4 regions of the Streptomyces sp. NPDC055962 genome follow, and region 2 is predicted to be linked to each of the others. Evidence: riboswitches for the same ligand, from Rfam matches in the RefSeq annotation. Region 2 holds a riboswitch; each other region holds the start of a gene.

Region 1 (3,184 bases), on a different contig from region 2:
CCCGCCGGTCGTTGCCGAGCAGAGCCGGCCGTACGAGGTTGCCCTGCCGGTCCAGCGGCACCAGGCCGTGCTGCTGCGCGGAGACACCGATGGCCTGCACGCCTTCGAGCAGCCCTCCGGAGGCCGCCTCACCGAGTGAGAGCAGCCACGCCTGCGGATCCACCTCGGAGGCTTTGGCCTCGACGGGATGCGCGGCGTACCCCTGCCGCAGCACCTCACCGGTGTCCGTGTCGCAGACGACGATGTGCGTGAAGGCGGATGAACTGTCCAAGCCGGCCACTATGCCCATGGACACGATTCTGCCGCACGCGGGGGCCGTTCCCGTACCGGGCGGTACCCGGTACAGGAACGAGCCTCAGGTGTTGGTCGTGCCCCAGTCGTCGCTGCCGTTGTGGCCGCTGCGCTCACGCAGCGAGCGCACCCGGTCGGAGACGGACACGGGGACCTTGTCCCCGACCTTCTCGCTCACCGAGTGGTACGCCTTGCCGGCGAAGTCCCGGCTGCCGTGCGCGGCGGACTCCGCCGCGTTCCGCACCGCCGGATTCTCGGCCAGCTGCTGCGCGGCCTTCTTCAGCTGCTCGTAGCGCTCGCGCCCGGCTCGCGTGCCGAGCACGTAACCGAGGGCCACTCCGGCGATGAACGTGAGCCGGTACCGCATGGCTGCCACCCTTCCTTCGCTCCGTCTTCGCTCCGTGCGACGTGTGCTGCCCGCCTACCCGCAGACACCCGAGATCACCCCGGGGCATACCGATTGGCGGAGCACCCCCCTGCTTGCGCTAATGTATGTGTCGCAGCGAACGCGCGCCGCTCGGCATCAGCCAGGCAGGTACGATTCGAGGCAACGCAGCAATCCCCTGTAGCTCAATTGGCAGAGCAGCCGGCTGTTAACCGGCAGGTTACTGGTTCGAGTCCAGTCGGGGGAGCGCGATCCCCTGTAGCTCAATTGGCAGAGCATTCGGCTGTTAACCGGAGGGTTACTGGTTCGAGTCCAGTCGGGGGAGCGGAACGGAAGAGGGCCCCCCGGGGCCCTTTTTCGTGTGTCCGCAGGGGCCGTCGCGGGACGCCTCCGGGACTCTTTCGGGGGGATTCCGCATCGCCTGGAACCGGGCAGCACGCTGCACTGTCTTCATGGTCACGCGAAGCCGACCATCGCCAGCAGGAGATCGTATGACCGGCTATGCTGCGGCAGACGGCGCGTACAGGTGTACGCGCCACGCCGTAAAGGGGCGGTAGCTCAGCCGGTTAGAGCAGCGGACTCATAATCCGTCGGCCGTGGGTTCGAGTCCCACCCGCCCCACCAGCGTCCCCAGGCAGAATCGTTTCTGACCTGGGGAAACGCGTTTCCGGGGCGTTTTTGCGTGAGGTGTTCGCCTCACGGCGGTGTGGCGGACGAGGGTCTCCACATGTCGAGGGTGCTTCCTGCGTGACTGCGACCTGGACCTTTCCGGTCTCGGCGCCGCGGGATGGTTGACAGCGGTCCCACGGCCCTCCCGTGAGGGGTCCACCTGCACCGGGCATCCTTACCTGTGGTTCCCCGGCGAAGTGGCCCCGCATGTCTGGTTGCGGCCAGGCCAGGGGCGCGGTGTCCGCGACTGTGGCTTGCGGGTGTCTGTCGGCGATCGGGTCGCGTCCGCCTCGTGCGTGGGGCCCGCTCCTGGCAGCGGTGACCTGGTCGTACCACCGCAGGCACAAGGGCGGCGTCACGGCCGAGTAGGCCCCCCGGGTTGTGGGTCAGGTGTCAGGCCGGACCCGGGCCACGTTCGCCGGGGGGACGCCCCGGCGGCTTGCCCGAAGAGACAGGCCCCGGCATCCGGCGGTCCGGCCGTCCCCGAGCCGAGCACCCACGCACCCCCACCGGGCGGGCCCGCGTGGCTGCCCGGCTATATTGGCCGCCGAACCGGACACGGGGTGCCCCGCGCGGGGCTGAGAACACACCCGTCGAACCTGAACCAGCTCGTACTGGCGGAGGGATGTCTTCATGCCGTTGTCGCATGCCCAGGACGACCGTGCGGTCGCGGGGCGAACAGTCCCGGACCCGCGCTCCGCGTTCGGGGGCCGTATGCCCACCGCCCCCGGTGACCTGCGGATCGAGACGCACGGGATAGCCCCCGTGCCCGAGGACCGACGGTACGGCGGCCCCGCCCGGCTGTTCACCGTCTGGTTCGCCCCCAACCTGACCATGACCGGCGTCTTCACCGGGACCGTGGGCATCGCCCTGGGCCTGGACTTCGCCACCGCGCTCGTCGCCGTCGTGCTCGGCACGCTCGTGGGGGCGGTGCCCACCGCGTACCTCGGCACCTGGGGAAGCCGGACCGGGGTCGGTCAACTGCCCCTCGCGAGACTGGCGTTCGGACGGGGTGTCGTGCTGCCCGGAGCGTTGCAGTGGCTGTCCTCGATCGCCTGGGACGCGCTGATCGGCCTGTTCGGAGGGGATGCACTGGCCCAGCTGTTCGGCTGGCCCTTCTGGCTCGGCGTGCTGGTCATGATGGCCGCCCAGGGTGCGCTCGGCGTGCTGGGGTACGAGGCGATCCACCGGCTCCAGACGGTGATGACGTTCGCCCTCGCCGCGGCCTTCGCCGTGCTGGCCGTCAAGCTGCTGGACGGAGTGCACCCCGCCGCCTCGGGCACCGTGCACGGAGGTGACCGGGCGGGCGCGTTCGTCCTGACGTGCACGATCGCCCTGAGCCTCTCCCTGTCCTGGGCCCCGTACGCGAGCGACTTCAGCCGCTATCTGCCCGCCGCCACCTCCCGGCCGCGCATGTTCTGGTGCACGCTGCTGGGCATCAGCGTCTCCTTCGTGGCGGTCCAGACGCTGGGCCTCTGGGGCGCGTCCGTCTTCACCGACCAGACCGCACGCGGGATCGACACCCTTCTGGGCGGCGGAGCGCTCGGGGCGTTCGGCCTGCTCGCCGTCGCGCTCGCCGCGCTGTGCAGCAACGCCATGAACGACTACAGCGGTTCCCTGGCACTGCAGACGATGGGAGTGCGCCTGCCGCGCCCCGTCGCCGCCGCGCTCGCCGCCGCGCTCGGGTTCCCGCTCGTGCTGTGGATGCACGCGGCCGACACCACGGCGCGCTTCCAGAACGTGCTGCTCCTGGTCGGCTACTGGATCCCCGGCTTCGTCGCGATCGTGGCCGTCGACTGGGTGGTGCGGGTCAGGGCCCGGGCCGGCGCACCGATCGAC
Region 2 (3,184 bases):
ATTCCTCGACCGGACGGACAAGCTGGTGCCGCTGGGGCAGGAGCACACGCTGGGTGACTTCGACGGCAATCTGGAAGAGGCGCTGGGCCGCATCCTGGCCAAGGAACAGAACGCCGGCTGAGCAGGAAGATCCGGCTGAACATCGAACACCGGCGGCCCGGGGGCATGTGTCCGGTGCCCCGGTTCACACCTTGCGGCGTCGGCCCCTCCCGGTCCGTGCGGGTGCAGGAGCTCCGGCTTCCGCGCCGAGCCCCGTGCGGTCCGCGGAGACCACCAGGGCCGCGAGCACCGTCGTCACCGGCACCGAGGCGACCAGCCCGATCGACCCGACCAGGGTGCGGACGATCTCCTCCGCGACCAGTTCGCTGTTGGCCACGGTGCCCACGCTGCTCTGCGCGATGGAGAAGAGCAGCAGCAGCGGGAGTGCCGCGCCCGCGTAGGCGAGCACGAGGGTGTTGACGACCGAGGCGATGTGGTCGCGCCCGATCCGGATGCCCGCCCGGTAGAGCCCCCGCACACCCATGGTCGGGTCGGCCTGGTGCAGTTCCCAGACCGCCGACGTCTGGGTGACGGTCACGTCGTCGAGCACACCGAGCGATCCGATGATCACACCGGCCAGGAGCAGGCCGCTCATGTCGATGTCCGGGTACAGCCCGTGGATGAGGCCGGTGTTGTCGTCCGTGTTGCCGGACAGGCTGGCCCAGCCGATGAACAGGGATCCCAGCAGCCCGATCAGCAGCAGCGAGATGAGCGTGCCGATCACGGCCACCGAGGTGCGGGCCGTCAGGCCGTGGCAGGTGTAGAGGGCGATCAGCATGATGGCGCTCGCCCCGATCACGGCGACGACCAGCGGATTCGATCCCTGCAGGATCGCCGGAAGGATGAAAAGGGTCAGCACGCCGAACGAGACCGCCAGCGCGATCAGCGCCATCAGCCCACGCAGCCTGCCCACCACGACCACCGCGACGGCGAAGATCCCGGCGAGCAGCGCCATCGGCACCGTGCGGTCCACATCGGTCACCGAGTACTGGAGGTCGCGGGGTGCGTCCGGCGCGTACGCCACGACCACCCCCTGGCCCTCGTGCAGTTGCCTCGGCGCGTCGGGCTGGATGACCTCGACGAACGTACGGCCCTCGTCCTCACCGGTCGTGACCTCGACCGTGGCCTTCTTGCACTGCCCCGTCTGCTCGTTGACGGCCTCCCGCCCCGAGGGGGTGGAGGTGTCGCCGGTGGGCGGCACCTGTGAGGCGTTGACGTCCGCGCAGTCGACCGGGACCACCTTCGTCACACGGCCGTCCTGGGTCTGCCGGTCGAACCCCACGCCGGTGCGTTCGTGGGCGGGCGCTCCCCCTGGCCAGAAGGCCACGAGGCCGACCAGGACGGCGGTGGCGAAGGGGATCACCACGGCCGCGATGACCTTGCGCAGGTGCTTGGACACGGGCGCCGCGGGACCGTGGCTGTGGGTGTGTCCGTGTGCATGGCTCTGCGTGCTGCCTGATGCGGAGCCGTGGGGTTCGGGGGCGTTTCCGGGGGACGTCACCCCGCGATCATCCCAAGAACGGGCAAGGCCCTCTGGCCAGCACGCCAGAAAGGAGGTTAGCGTGGAGGCACTTTGCACACGCGGGAGCTCGGAGCACCGGGCTGAGAGGGCGCTAACCTCCGTACATCCGTACGGGACAGCTGCGCCGACCGCCGAACCTGTTACCGGGTAATGCCGGCGTAGGGAGTAGGTCTCATGACCACAGCGGACGCAAGCACGCCTGTCTCGACGCAGAATGCGCGGAATGCGCAGGATGTGAAGGACGACGAGGCCGGGAAGTCCATCGGCTGGCACAAGGGATACGTCCAGGGCTCGCGCCCGGACCTCCGTGTGCCGGTCCGTCAGGTGCACCTCACCAACGGCAAGGACGTGACGCTGTACGACACGTCCGGGCCGTACACCGACCCCACCACCGACACCGATGTCCGGCGCGGGCTCGCCCCGCTCCGGGAGAACTGGATCATCGCCCGCGGGGACACCGAGGAGTACGCGGGCCGCCCCGCGCGCCCCGAGGACGACGGGCTCAAACACACCTCCCCGCGCGGCGGCCTGCGCAACCTCGACGCGGTCTTCCCCGGCCGCCCCCGGCAGCCCCGGCGCAGCCGCGACGGCCGGCCGGTCACGCAGCTGGCGTACGCCCGCCGGGGCGAGATCACCCCGGAGATGGAGTACGTCGCGATCCGGGAGAACGTCGAACCCGAGGTCGTGCGCGAGGAGATCGCCGCGGGCCGGGCGGTCCTTCCGGCCAACGTGAACCACCCGGAGATCGAGCCGATGATCATCGGCAAGCGCTTCCTGGTGAAGGTCAACGCCAACATCGGTAACTCCGCGGTCACTTCCTCCATCGAGGAGGAGGTGGACAAGATGACCTGGGCCACCCAGTGGGGTGCCGACACGGTCATGGACCTGTCCACGGGCCGCAACATCCACACCACCCGCGAGTGGGTCCTGCGCAACTCCCCCGTTCCGATCGGCACCGTCCCCCTCTACCAGGCACTCGAGAAGGTCGACGGCCGCGCCGAGGAGCTGACGTGGGAGATCTACAAGGACACCGTCATCGAACAGGCCGAGCAGGGCGTCGACTACATGACCGTGCACGCCGGTGTCCGGCTGCCGTACGTACCGCTCACGGCCCGTCGGAAGACCGGCATCGTCTCGCGCGGGGGGTCCATCATGGCGGCCTGGTGCCTGGCGCACCACAAGGAGTCGTTCCTGTACGAGCACTTCGAGGAGCTCTGCGAGATCCTCGCGGCCTACGACGTGACGTACTCGCTCGGCGACGGTCTGCGTCCCGGCTCCATCGCCGACGCGAACGACGAGGCGCAGTTCGCCGAGCTCCGCACGCTCGGTGAGCTCAACACCGTGGCCAAGCGGTTCGGTGTCCAGACGATGATCGAGGGCCCGGGGCACGTCCCGATGCACAAGATCAAGGAGAACATCGACCTCCAGCAGGAGATCTGCGAGGAGGCGCCATTCTACACGCTGGGCCCGCTGACCACGGATGTCGCTCCGGCGTACGACCACATCACCTCGGGCATCGGTGCCGCGATGATCGCCTGGTGGGGGACGGCGATGCTCTGCTACGTCACGCCCAAGGAGCACCTGGGGCTGCCGAACCGGGACGACGTGAAGACCGGCGTCATC
Region 3 (3,184 bases), on a different contig from region 2:
TCGAGGAACCCGCCGCGTCCCAGCAGGGCGAGGAACGCCGTACCCACCACGACCGTGGGCAGGACGAACGGCACCGTCACCACGGCCCGCAGCACCTGCTTGCCGGGGAAGGCGAAGCGGGCGAAGACGTACGCGCCCGGCAGTGCGATCAGGAGGGTGAGCGCGGTGGAGGCGAGGGCCTGCCAGGTCGTGAACCAGAGGACGTCCAGGATGTCCGGACGGCTCAGCACCGTGCCGATCCGGCCGAACTGCCAGTCGCCGCCCGCCTTCAGCCCCCGGCCGACGATCGCGACGACCGGATAGGCGAAGAACAGCGCGAAGAACACGACGGGCACGGCCATCAGGCCGAGCCGCACCGCGTTCCCCCCGCGCGCGGGCCGCGCGGCTACTTCACGACGAGCGAGGACCATGACTGGACCCACTGCTCACGGTTCTTGGCGATCTTCTCCGGTGCGACCGTCGCCGGCTTGTCGACGGTCGCTCCGAACTTCGTGAAGAGCTCCGGCAGCTTCGCGTCCTCCGCCACCGGGTTCACGAACATGTTCAGCGGCATGTCCTCCTGGAACTGCCTGCTGATCAGGAAGTCGAGCAGCGCCTTGCCGCCCGCCTCGTTCCTCGCCCCGTCCAGGAGGCCGGCGAACTCGGTCTGGCGGAAGCAGGTGCCGGTGGCGACCCCGGTCGGCGCCTCGGTGGGCTGCGGATCGGCGTACAGCACCTCGACGGGCGGGCTGGAGGCGTACGAGACGACGAGCGGACGGTCGGCCTTCGCCTTCTTGCCGCCGGCCGATCCGGAGAACTCGTCGTTGTACGCCTGCTCCCAGCCGTCGACGGTCTTGACCCCGTTGTCCTTCAGCTTCTTCCAGTAGTCCTGGTAGCCGGTCTCGCCGTAGGTGGCGACGGTCCCGAGGAGGAAGCCGAGTCCGGGCGAGGAGGTCGCGGCGTTCTCGGTGACGAGGAGGTTCTTGTACGCGGGCTTCAGCAGGTCGTCGAAGGAGTTCGGCGGGTCGAGCTTCTTGTCGGCGAAGTACTTCTTGTCGTAGTTGACGCAGATGTCACCGGTGTCGACGGGCGTGACCCGGTGCCGGTCCGCGTCGAGCTGCGCGCCGGCCTCGACGCGGTCGAGCCCCTTCGCCTCGTACGGCGTGAACAGGCCGTTGTCCAGGGCGCGGGAGAGCAGGGTGTTGTCGACCCCGAAGAACACGTCGCCGCGGGGCGAGCCCTTGGTCAGGATCTCCTGGTTGAGCGCGGCCCCCGCGTCACCGCTCTTGAGCACCTTGACCCGGTAACCGGTCTCCTTCGTGAACGCCTTCAGGACGGCGTCCGAGGCGTTGAACGAGTCGTGACTGACCAGCGTGACGGTCGTGGACCCGGCCCCCGTGTCACCGGAGGCCTTGTCGTCGGAACCGCCGCAGCCCGCGAGCACGGTGACGCCGAGCGCGGCGGCGAGCGCCGTCGCCGCGTACTTCGTGGTGGTGTTCATGTGATCCTCCTGGAGGTGACCAGGAAGAGACGCGGCCCCGCCCGCCGGGAGCGGGCAGGGCGCAACAGCTTGAGTAAGGTCCGAACTTCCTACCCGGAATGACCCGGGCGAGGTTCAGAGGGTCTGCGGCCGACCTGTCCTCGGTGCCGCACTCTCAGCGCTGTGGCGCTCCCCTGTCGGAATATGAAGTTGATTGCGGGGCCAGGCTACACCGGCCGGATCATGCCGGACCGGCCGGTTCGGACCGGTCCGGCACCACCGCCTCAGCGCTCGGCGGCCGCCAGCTGACCACAGGCGCCGTCGATCTCCTGGCCACGGGTGTCGCGGACGGTCACCGGCACACCGTGGGCGGCGATGGCCTCCACGAAGGCCTTCTCGTCCTCGGGCCGCGAGGCCGTCCACTGGGAACCGGGGGTCGGGTTCAGCGGGATGAGGTTGACGTGCACCCGCTTGCCCTTGAGCAGGCGGCCCAGCCGGTCGCCACGCCACGCCTGGTCGTTGATGTCGCGGATCAGCGCGTACTCGATGGAGATGCGGCGGCCGGACTTCTCCGCGTACTCCCACGCGGCGTCCAGGACCTCACGGACCTTCCAGCGGGTGTTCACGGGGACGAGGGTGTCGCGCAGCTCGTCGTCCGGGGCGTGGAGCGAGACGGCGAGGCGGCACTTGAAGCCCTCGTCGGCGAACCGGAGCATCGCCGGCACCAGGCCCACCGTGGAGACGGTGATCCCGCGCTGCGAGAGCCCCAGGCCGTCCGGCTCGGGGTCCGTCAGCCGGCGGATCGCCCCGACGACGCGCTTGTAGTTGGCCAGCGGCTCGCCCATGCCCATGAAGACGATGTTGGACAGCCGCGCCGGCCCGCCCGGGACCTCGCCGTCCCGCAGCGCCCGCATGCCGTCCACGATCTGGTGCACGATCTCGGCGGTCGACAGGTTGCGGTCGAGCCCCGCCTGCCCGGTCGCGCAGAACGGGCAGTTCATCCCGCAGCCCGCCTGCGACGAGATGCACATGGTCACCCGGTCCGGGTACCGCATGAGGACGGACTCGACGAGCGTGCCGTCGTGCAGCTTCCAGAGGGTCTTGCGGGTGGTGTCGTCGTCACAGCTGATGTGGCGCATGACCGACATCAGATCCGGGAACATCGCCTCCGCGAGCTTGTCGCGCGACGCGGCCGGAATGTTGGTCCACTCCGCCGGGTCGTGCGCGTACCGCGTGAAGTAGTGCTGCGACAGCTGCTTGGCGCGGAAGGGCTTCTCGCCGGTCGCGGCGACTGCTTCCTTGCGCTCGTCGGGCGTGAGGTCGGCGAGGTGCCGCGGCGGCCGCTTGGCTCCACGGGGCGCGACGAAAGTGAGTTCTCCGGGCTTAGGCATGGTTCTTCCAGTGTTACAGACCCGCCGTGGTCCCCGTGACCTCCACAGGCCCGGGACGGGTGAGGGCCCGGCGGCACGGGCCGCCCCCGGCCGCCGTCAGCCGACGTAGGCGGCCCTGGAGAGCCCTGGGACGGGTCGGAGCCCGGCCCGGACCGTGACCGATCGCACGGCGGCGGGCAGCGCGCGGCCACCTGGAGACAGAATCAAACACATGTACGTCGAGCTGTCTTCGCAGGTGGTCGACCGGCCTCACACGGAGCGGGCCGAGCCTGGTCGCCCTCGTTATCGGTCGGGTTCCTGTGTGGGGCGCCGCCGGATCCGAGATGATTCCGGT
Region 4 (3,184 bases), on a different contig from region 2:
TCCCTGCGAGACCCTTGACCACCCTGTCGCCGTCGATGAAGGCGGCAGGCACCTGAAGCGCCCGGTTCTCACCACGTCGTACGGCGATGAGCTGGCCTTCCTTGACCAGCTGCCGGACGCGCGTCACCTCGACATCGAGCATTTCCGCGATGTCGGGAAGGTGGAGCCAGGCGGGGACGAGAGCATCGATCTTTGCGTCAATCTCGGTCACAAGGACAAGCGTGCCATCCCGGACCGACAGTCGGTACCCGGGCCGGGCGCACGGGGCCGCGCCTGCCACTAGAGCGCCGTGGATTTCAGCGGTACGGAGGAGTCGGCCGCCCGCGCCGGGTCGATCCGCGCGCCCGCCTCGACGAGCTTGCGCCCCTGCGCCAGGTCGCGTGGGCGGCCGACGGCCAGCAGGGCCACCAAGACCCCTTGCCGGAGCCAGCAGACCGTCCAGGAGGGGTCCGCCGGATCGCCCCGCCACAGCAGGGTGTCCGCACCGGCGTGATGGCCGGCGTACTGCACGAAGCGCCCGAACTGCTCGGACCAGAAGTAGGGCACCGGGTCGTACGTCCTGGCCGTTCCGTCCGCGAGGCCGGCGGCGACCGTCCGGGGTCCCTGGAGGGCGTTGTCCCAGTGGTGGACCGTCAGCCGCTCCCCGTAGCGGGCGGACGGGAAGGAGGCGCAGTCGCCCACCGCGTACACGTCGGGCAGCGAGGTGCGCAGGGTGCTGTCCGCGGTGACCGAGCCGTCCGGGCCGAGTGCGATACCGGAGTCGGCGAGCCAGGCGGTGGCGGGCCTGGCCCCGATGCCCACGACCACCGCTCCGGCGGGGATCACCCGGCCGTCCGCCAGGTGGACGGCGCCCCGCTCGATGCGGGCGACCCGGACCCCGGTGAGGAGGCCGGCTCCGCTCTCGGCGTACCAGGCGGCCATCGGGGCGGCGACCTCGGCGGGCATCGTGCCCGCGAGGGGCCGGCCGGCTGCCTCGACGACGGTGACCGCGCATCCGGCCGCGCGCGCGGCCGTGGCGAACTCGGCGCCGATCCAGCCCGCTCCGACGACGACCACGTCGTGCTGCCGCTCCAGGACGGGCCGCAGCCGCGCGGCGTCGTCGAGGGTGCGCAGCAGGTGCACGCCGGGGACACCCTCGGTGCCGGGCAGCGCGACGGGCTCCGCCCCCGTGGCGAGGACCAGCGCGCCGTAGGCGACGGGTCCCTCCGCGGTGTCCAGCTCGTGCGCCCCGGCGCGCAGCCCCTCGACGTCGAGCCCCAGGCGCAGGGTGATGTCCAGCGCCTCGAAGTCGACGTCGAAGGCGGAGTCCTCGGCCTTCCCCAGCAGGACCGCCTTGGACAGGGGTGGTCTGTCGTAGGGCTGGTGCGGTTCGGCGCCGATCAGGGTGACCGGCCCCGTGAAGCCCCGTTCGCGCAGGGCCACGGCCGTCTGCACACCGGCCATGCCCGCGCCCACGATCACGACTCCGCGCGACGGGAGTCCAGCTGCCTCGTCCTGCGTCTGCTCGCTCACCCGTCCACCCTAATCACCTGACGTGACGTCAGTGGGTGAGCTCCTCCACGACGCTCGTCCCGCTGCCCTGCCGCGACTCCCACTCCCACGTCTCGTCCAGGCGGACACGGCCGTCGGCCAGGTCCGTGACGGTCGACGCGCAGTGCCCCGACGAGGTCGTCCCGTCCTGCTTCAGCTGGACGTAGCGGAAGTCCAGGGTGTCCCCGTCCCGGGTGCCGACGAGGTGCCCGTGCACGATGTCGCCGCCCGCGTACTCGGCCCAGATCCGGCCGTCCCGCTCGTGGTAGGTGAAACGGGTCCGGGTGCCGACCTGGCCGGGGGCCTGGTCGGCGACCGGTGAGAGGACGAGTCCGTCGAGCGAACGGGCCACGGGTACGGCTCCCTTACTGACTGCGGCCGGTGGGGTCTAGGCTGGCCACCGTAAGACACTCGCGGGAGTCCGGACGCACCGGGCTGAGAGGGAGGCTGACCGGCCTCCGACCGTACGAACCTGATCCGGGTCATGCCGGCGAAGGGAGGGGCTGGACACCCATGCGCATCTCAGCGGACAGTTCCGACGTCCTGGTCGTCGGGGGCGGCATCATCGGGCTGGTGACCGCCTGGCGGTCCGCCCAGCGCGGTCTGAGCACCACGCTGGCCGATCCCGACCCCGGCGGCGGGGCCGCCCGGGTGGCGGCCGGGATGCTCGCCGCCGTCACCGAGCTGCACTACGGCGAGCAGATGCTGCTCGGCCTCAACGTGGCCTCCGCGGCGCGCTATCCGGAGTTCGTGGGCGAGCTGGAGGAGGCGAGCGGCCAGGAGACCGGGTTCCGGGCCTGCGGCACGCTCTCCGTCGCGCTGGACTCCGACGACCGCGCGCATCTGCGCGAGCTGCACGCCCTGCAGCGGCGTTCGGGTCTGGAGTCCGAGTGGCTCACCGGCCGCGAGTGCCGGCGCCTGGAGCCGATGCTCGCGCCCGGCGTGCGCGGCGGGCTGCGCGTCGACGGGGACCACCAGGTGGATCCTCGGCGTCTGGCCTCGGCGCTGGTGACGGCGTGCGAGCGGGCCGGGGTGGTGTTCCGCCGCGCCTGGGTCCAGCGGCTGTCCGTCACGGGCGGCCGGGCGACGGGCGCCGTACTGGCGGACGGCACGGAGCTCGACGCCGGCCAGGTGGTGCTCGCCGGAGGCAGCCTGAGCGGCCGGCTGGAGGGGATACCCGAGGCGGTCGTGCCGCCGGTGCGCCCGGTCAAGGGGCAGGTCCTGCGGCTGACGGTGCCTGCGGCGTACGCCCCCTTCCTGAGCAGGACCGTGCGGGCCGTCGTGCGCGGCAGCCACGTCTACCTCGTGCCGCGCGCCAACGGTGAGCTGGTGGTCGGCGCGACGACGGAGGAACTGGGCTGGGACACCACCGTCACCGCGGGCGGGGTCTACGAGCTGCTGCGGGACGCCCACGAACTGATCCCCGGCATCACCGAGCTGCCGCTGACCGAGACCCGTGCCGGACTGCGGCCCGCCTCCCCGGACAACGCGCCGCTGCTGGGCCCCACGGCACTGCCCGGCCTCCACCTGGCCACCGGGCACCACCGCAACGGGGTGCTGCTGACCCCCGTCACCGGGGATGTGATGGCCCACGTGCTGACCACCGGTGAGCTGCCCGAGCTGGGCCGCCCCTTCGCACCACTCCGCTTCGACC

The links. Region 2 has a riboswitch for thiamine pyrophosphate ahead of thiC (phosphomethylpyrimidine synthase ThiC). Riboswitches for the same ligand answer to the same signal wherever they lie in the genome.
Region 1: it holds a riboswitch for thiamine pyrophosphate, as region 2 does, so the genes downstream of both, ACFC51_RS08230 (purine-cytosine permease family protein) here and thiC (phosphomethylpyrimidine synthase ThiC) in region 2, are expected to answer to the same signal.
Region 3: it holds a riboswitch for thiamine pyrophosphate, as region 2 does, so the genes downstream of both, ACFC51_RS00450 (thiamine ABC transporter substrate binding subunit) here and thiC (phosphomethylpyrimidine synthase ThiC) in region 2, are expected to answer to the same signal.
Region 4: it holds a riboswitch for thiamine pyrophosphate, as region 2 does, so the genes downstream of both, thiO (glycine oxidase ThiO) here and thiC (phosphomethylpyrimidine synthase ThiC) in region 2, are expected to answer to the same signal.

What each region holds. Positions count from the first base shown of each region.
Region 1 is NZ_JBHJYN010000002.1:677,670-680,853, forward strand. It holds gene ACFC51_RS08205 (FGGY family carbohydrate kinase) at 1-289, opposite strand, end outside; gene ACFC51_RS08210 (YtxH domain-containing protein) at 356-658, opposite strand; tRNA gene ACFC51_RS08215 (tRNA-Asn) at 851-923, shown strand; tRNA gene ACFC51_RS08220 (tRNA-Asn) at 929-1,001, shown strand; tRNA gene ACFC51_RS08225 (tRNA-Ile) at 1,224-1,300, shown strand; TPP riboswitch at 1,895-1,988, shown strand; gene ACFC51_RS08230 (purine-cytosine permease family protein) at 1,979-3,184, shown strand, end outside.
Region 2 is NZ_JBHJYN010000009.1:210,844-214,027, reverse strand. It holds gene ACFC51_RS25025 (SsgA family sporulation/cell division regulator) at 1-121, shown strand, start outside; gene ACFC51_RS25020 (YibE/F family protein) at 185-1,540, opposite strand; TPP riboswitch at 1,611-1,743, shown strand; gene thiC (phosphomethylpyrimidine synthase ThiC) at 1,736-3,184, shown strand, end outside.
Region 3 is NZ_JBHJYN010000001.1:107,640-110,823, forward strand. It holds gene ACFC51_RS00445 (ABC transporter permease) at 1-341, opposite strand, end outside; gene ACFC51_RS00450 (thiamine ABC transporter substrate binding subunit) at 386-1,480, opposite strand; TPP riboswitch at 1,549-1,665, opposite strand; gene rlmN (23S rRNA (adenine(2503)-C(2))-methyltransferase RlmN) at 1,744-2,850, opposite strand.
Region 4 is NZ_JBHJYN010000002.1:1,115,714-1,118,897, reverse strand. It holds gene ACFC51_RS10295 (Rv2175c family DNA-binding protein) at 1-211, opposite strand, end outside; gene ACFC51_RS10290 (NAD(P)/FAD-dependent oxidoreductase) at 280-1,512, opposite strand; gene ACFC51_RS10285 (hypothetical protein) at 1,541-1,882, opposite strand; TPP riboswitch at 1,934-2,046, shown strand; gene thiO (glycine oxidase ThiO) at 2,044-3,184, shown strand, end outside.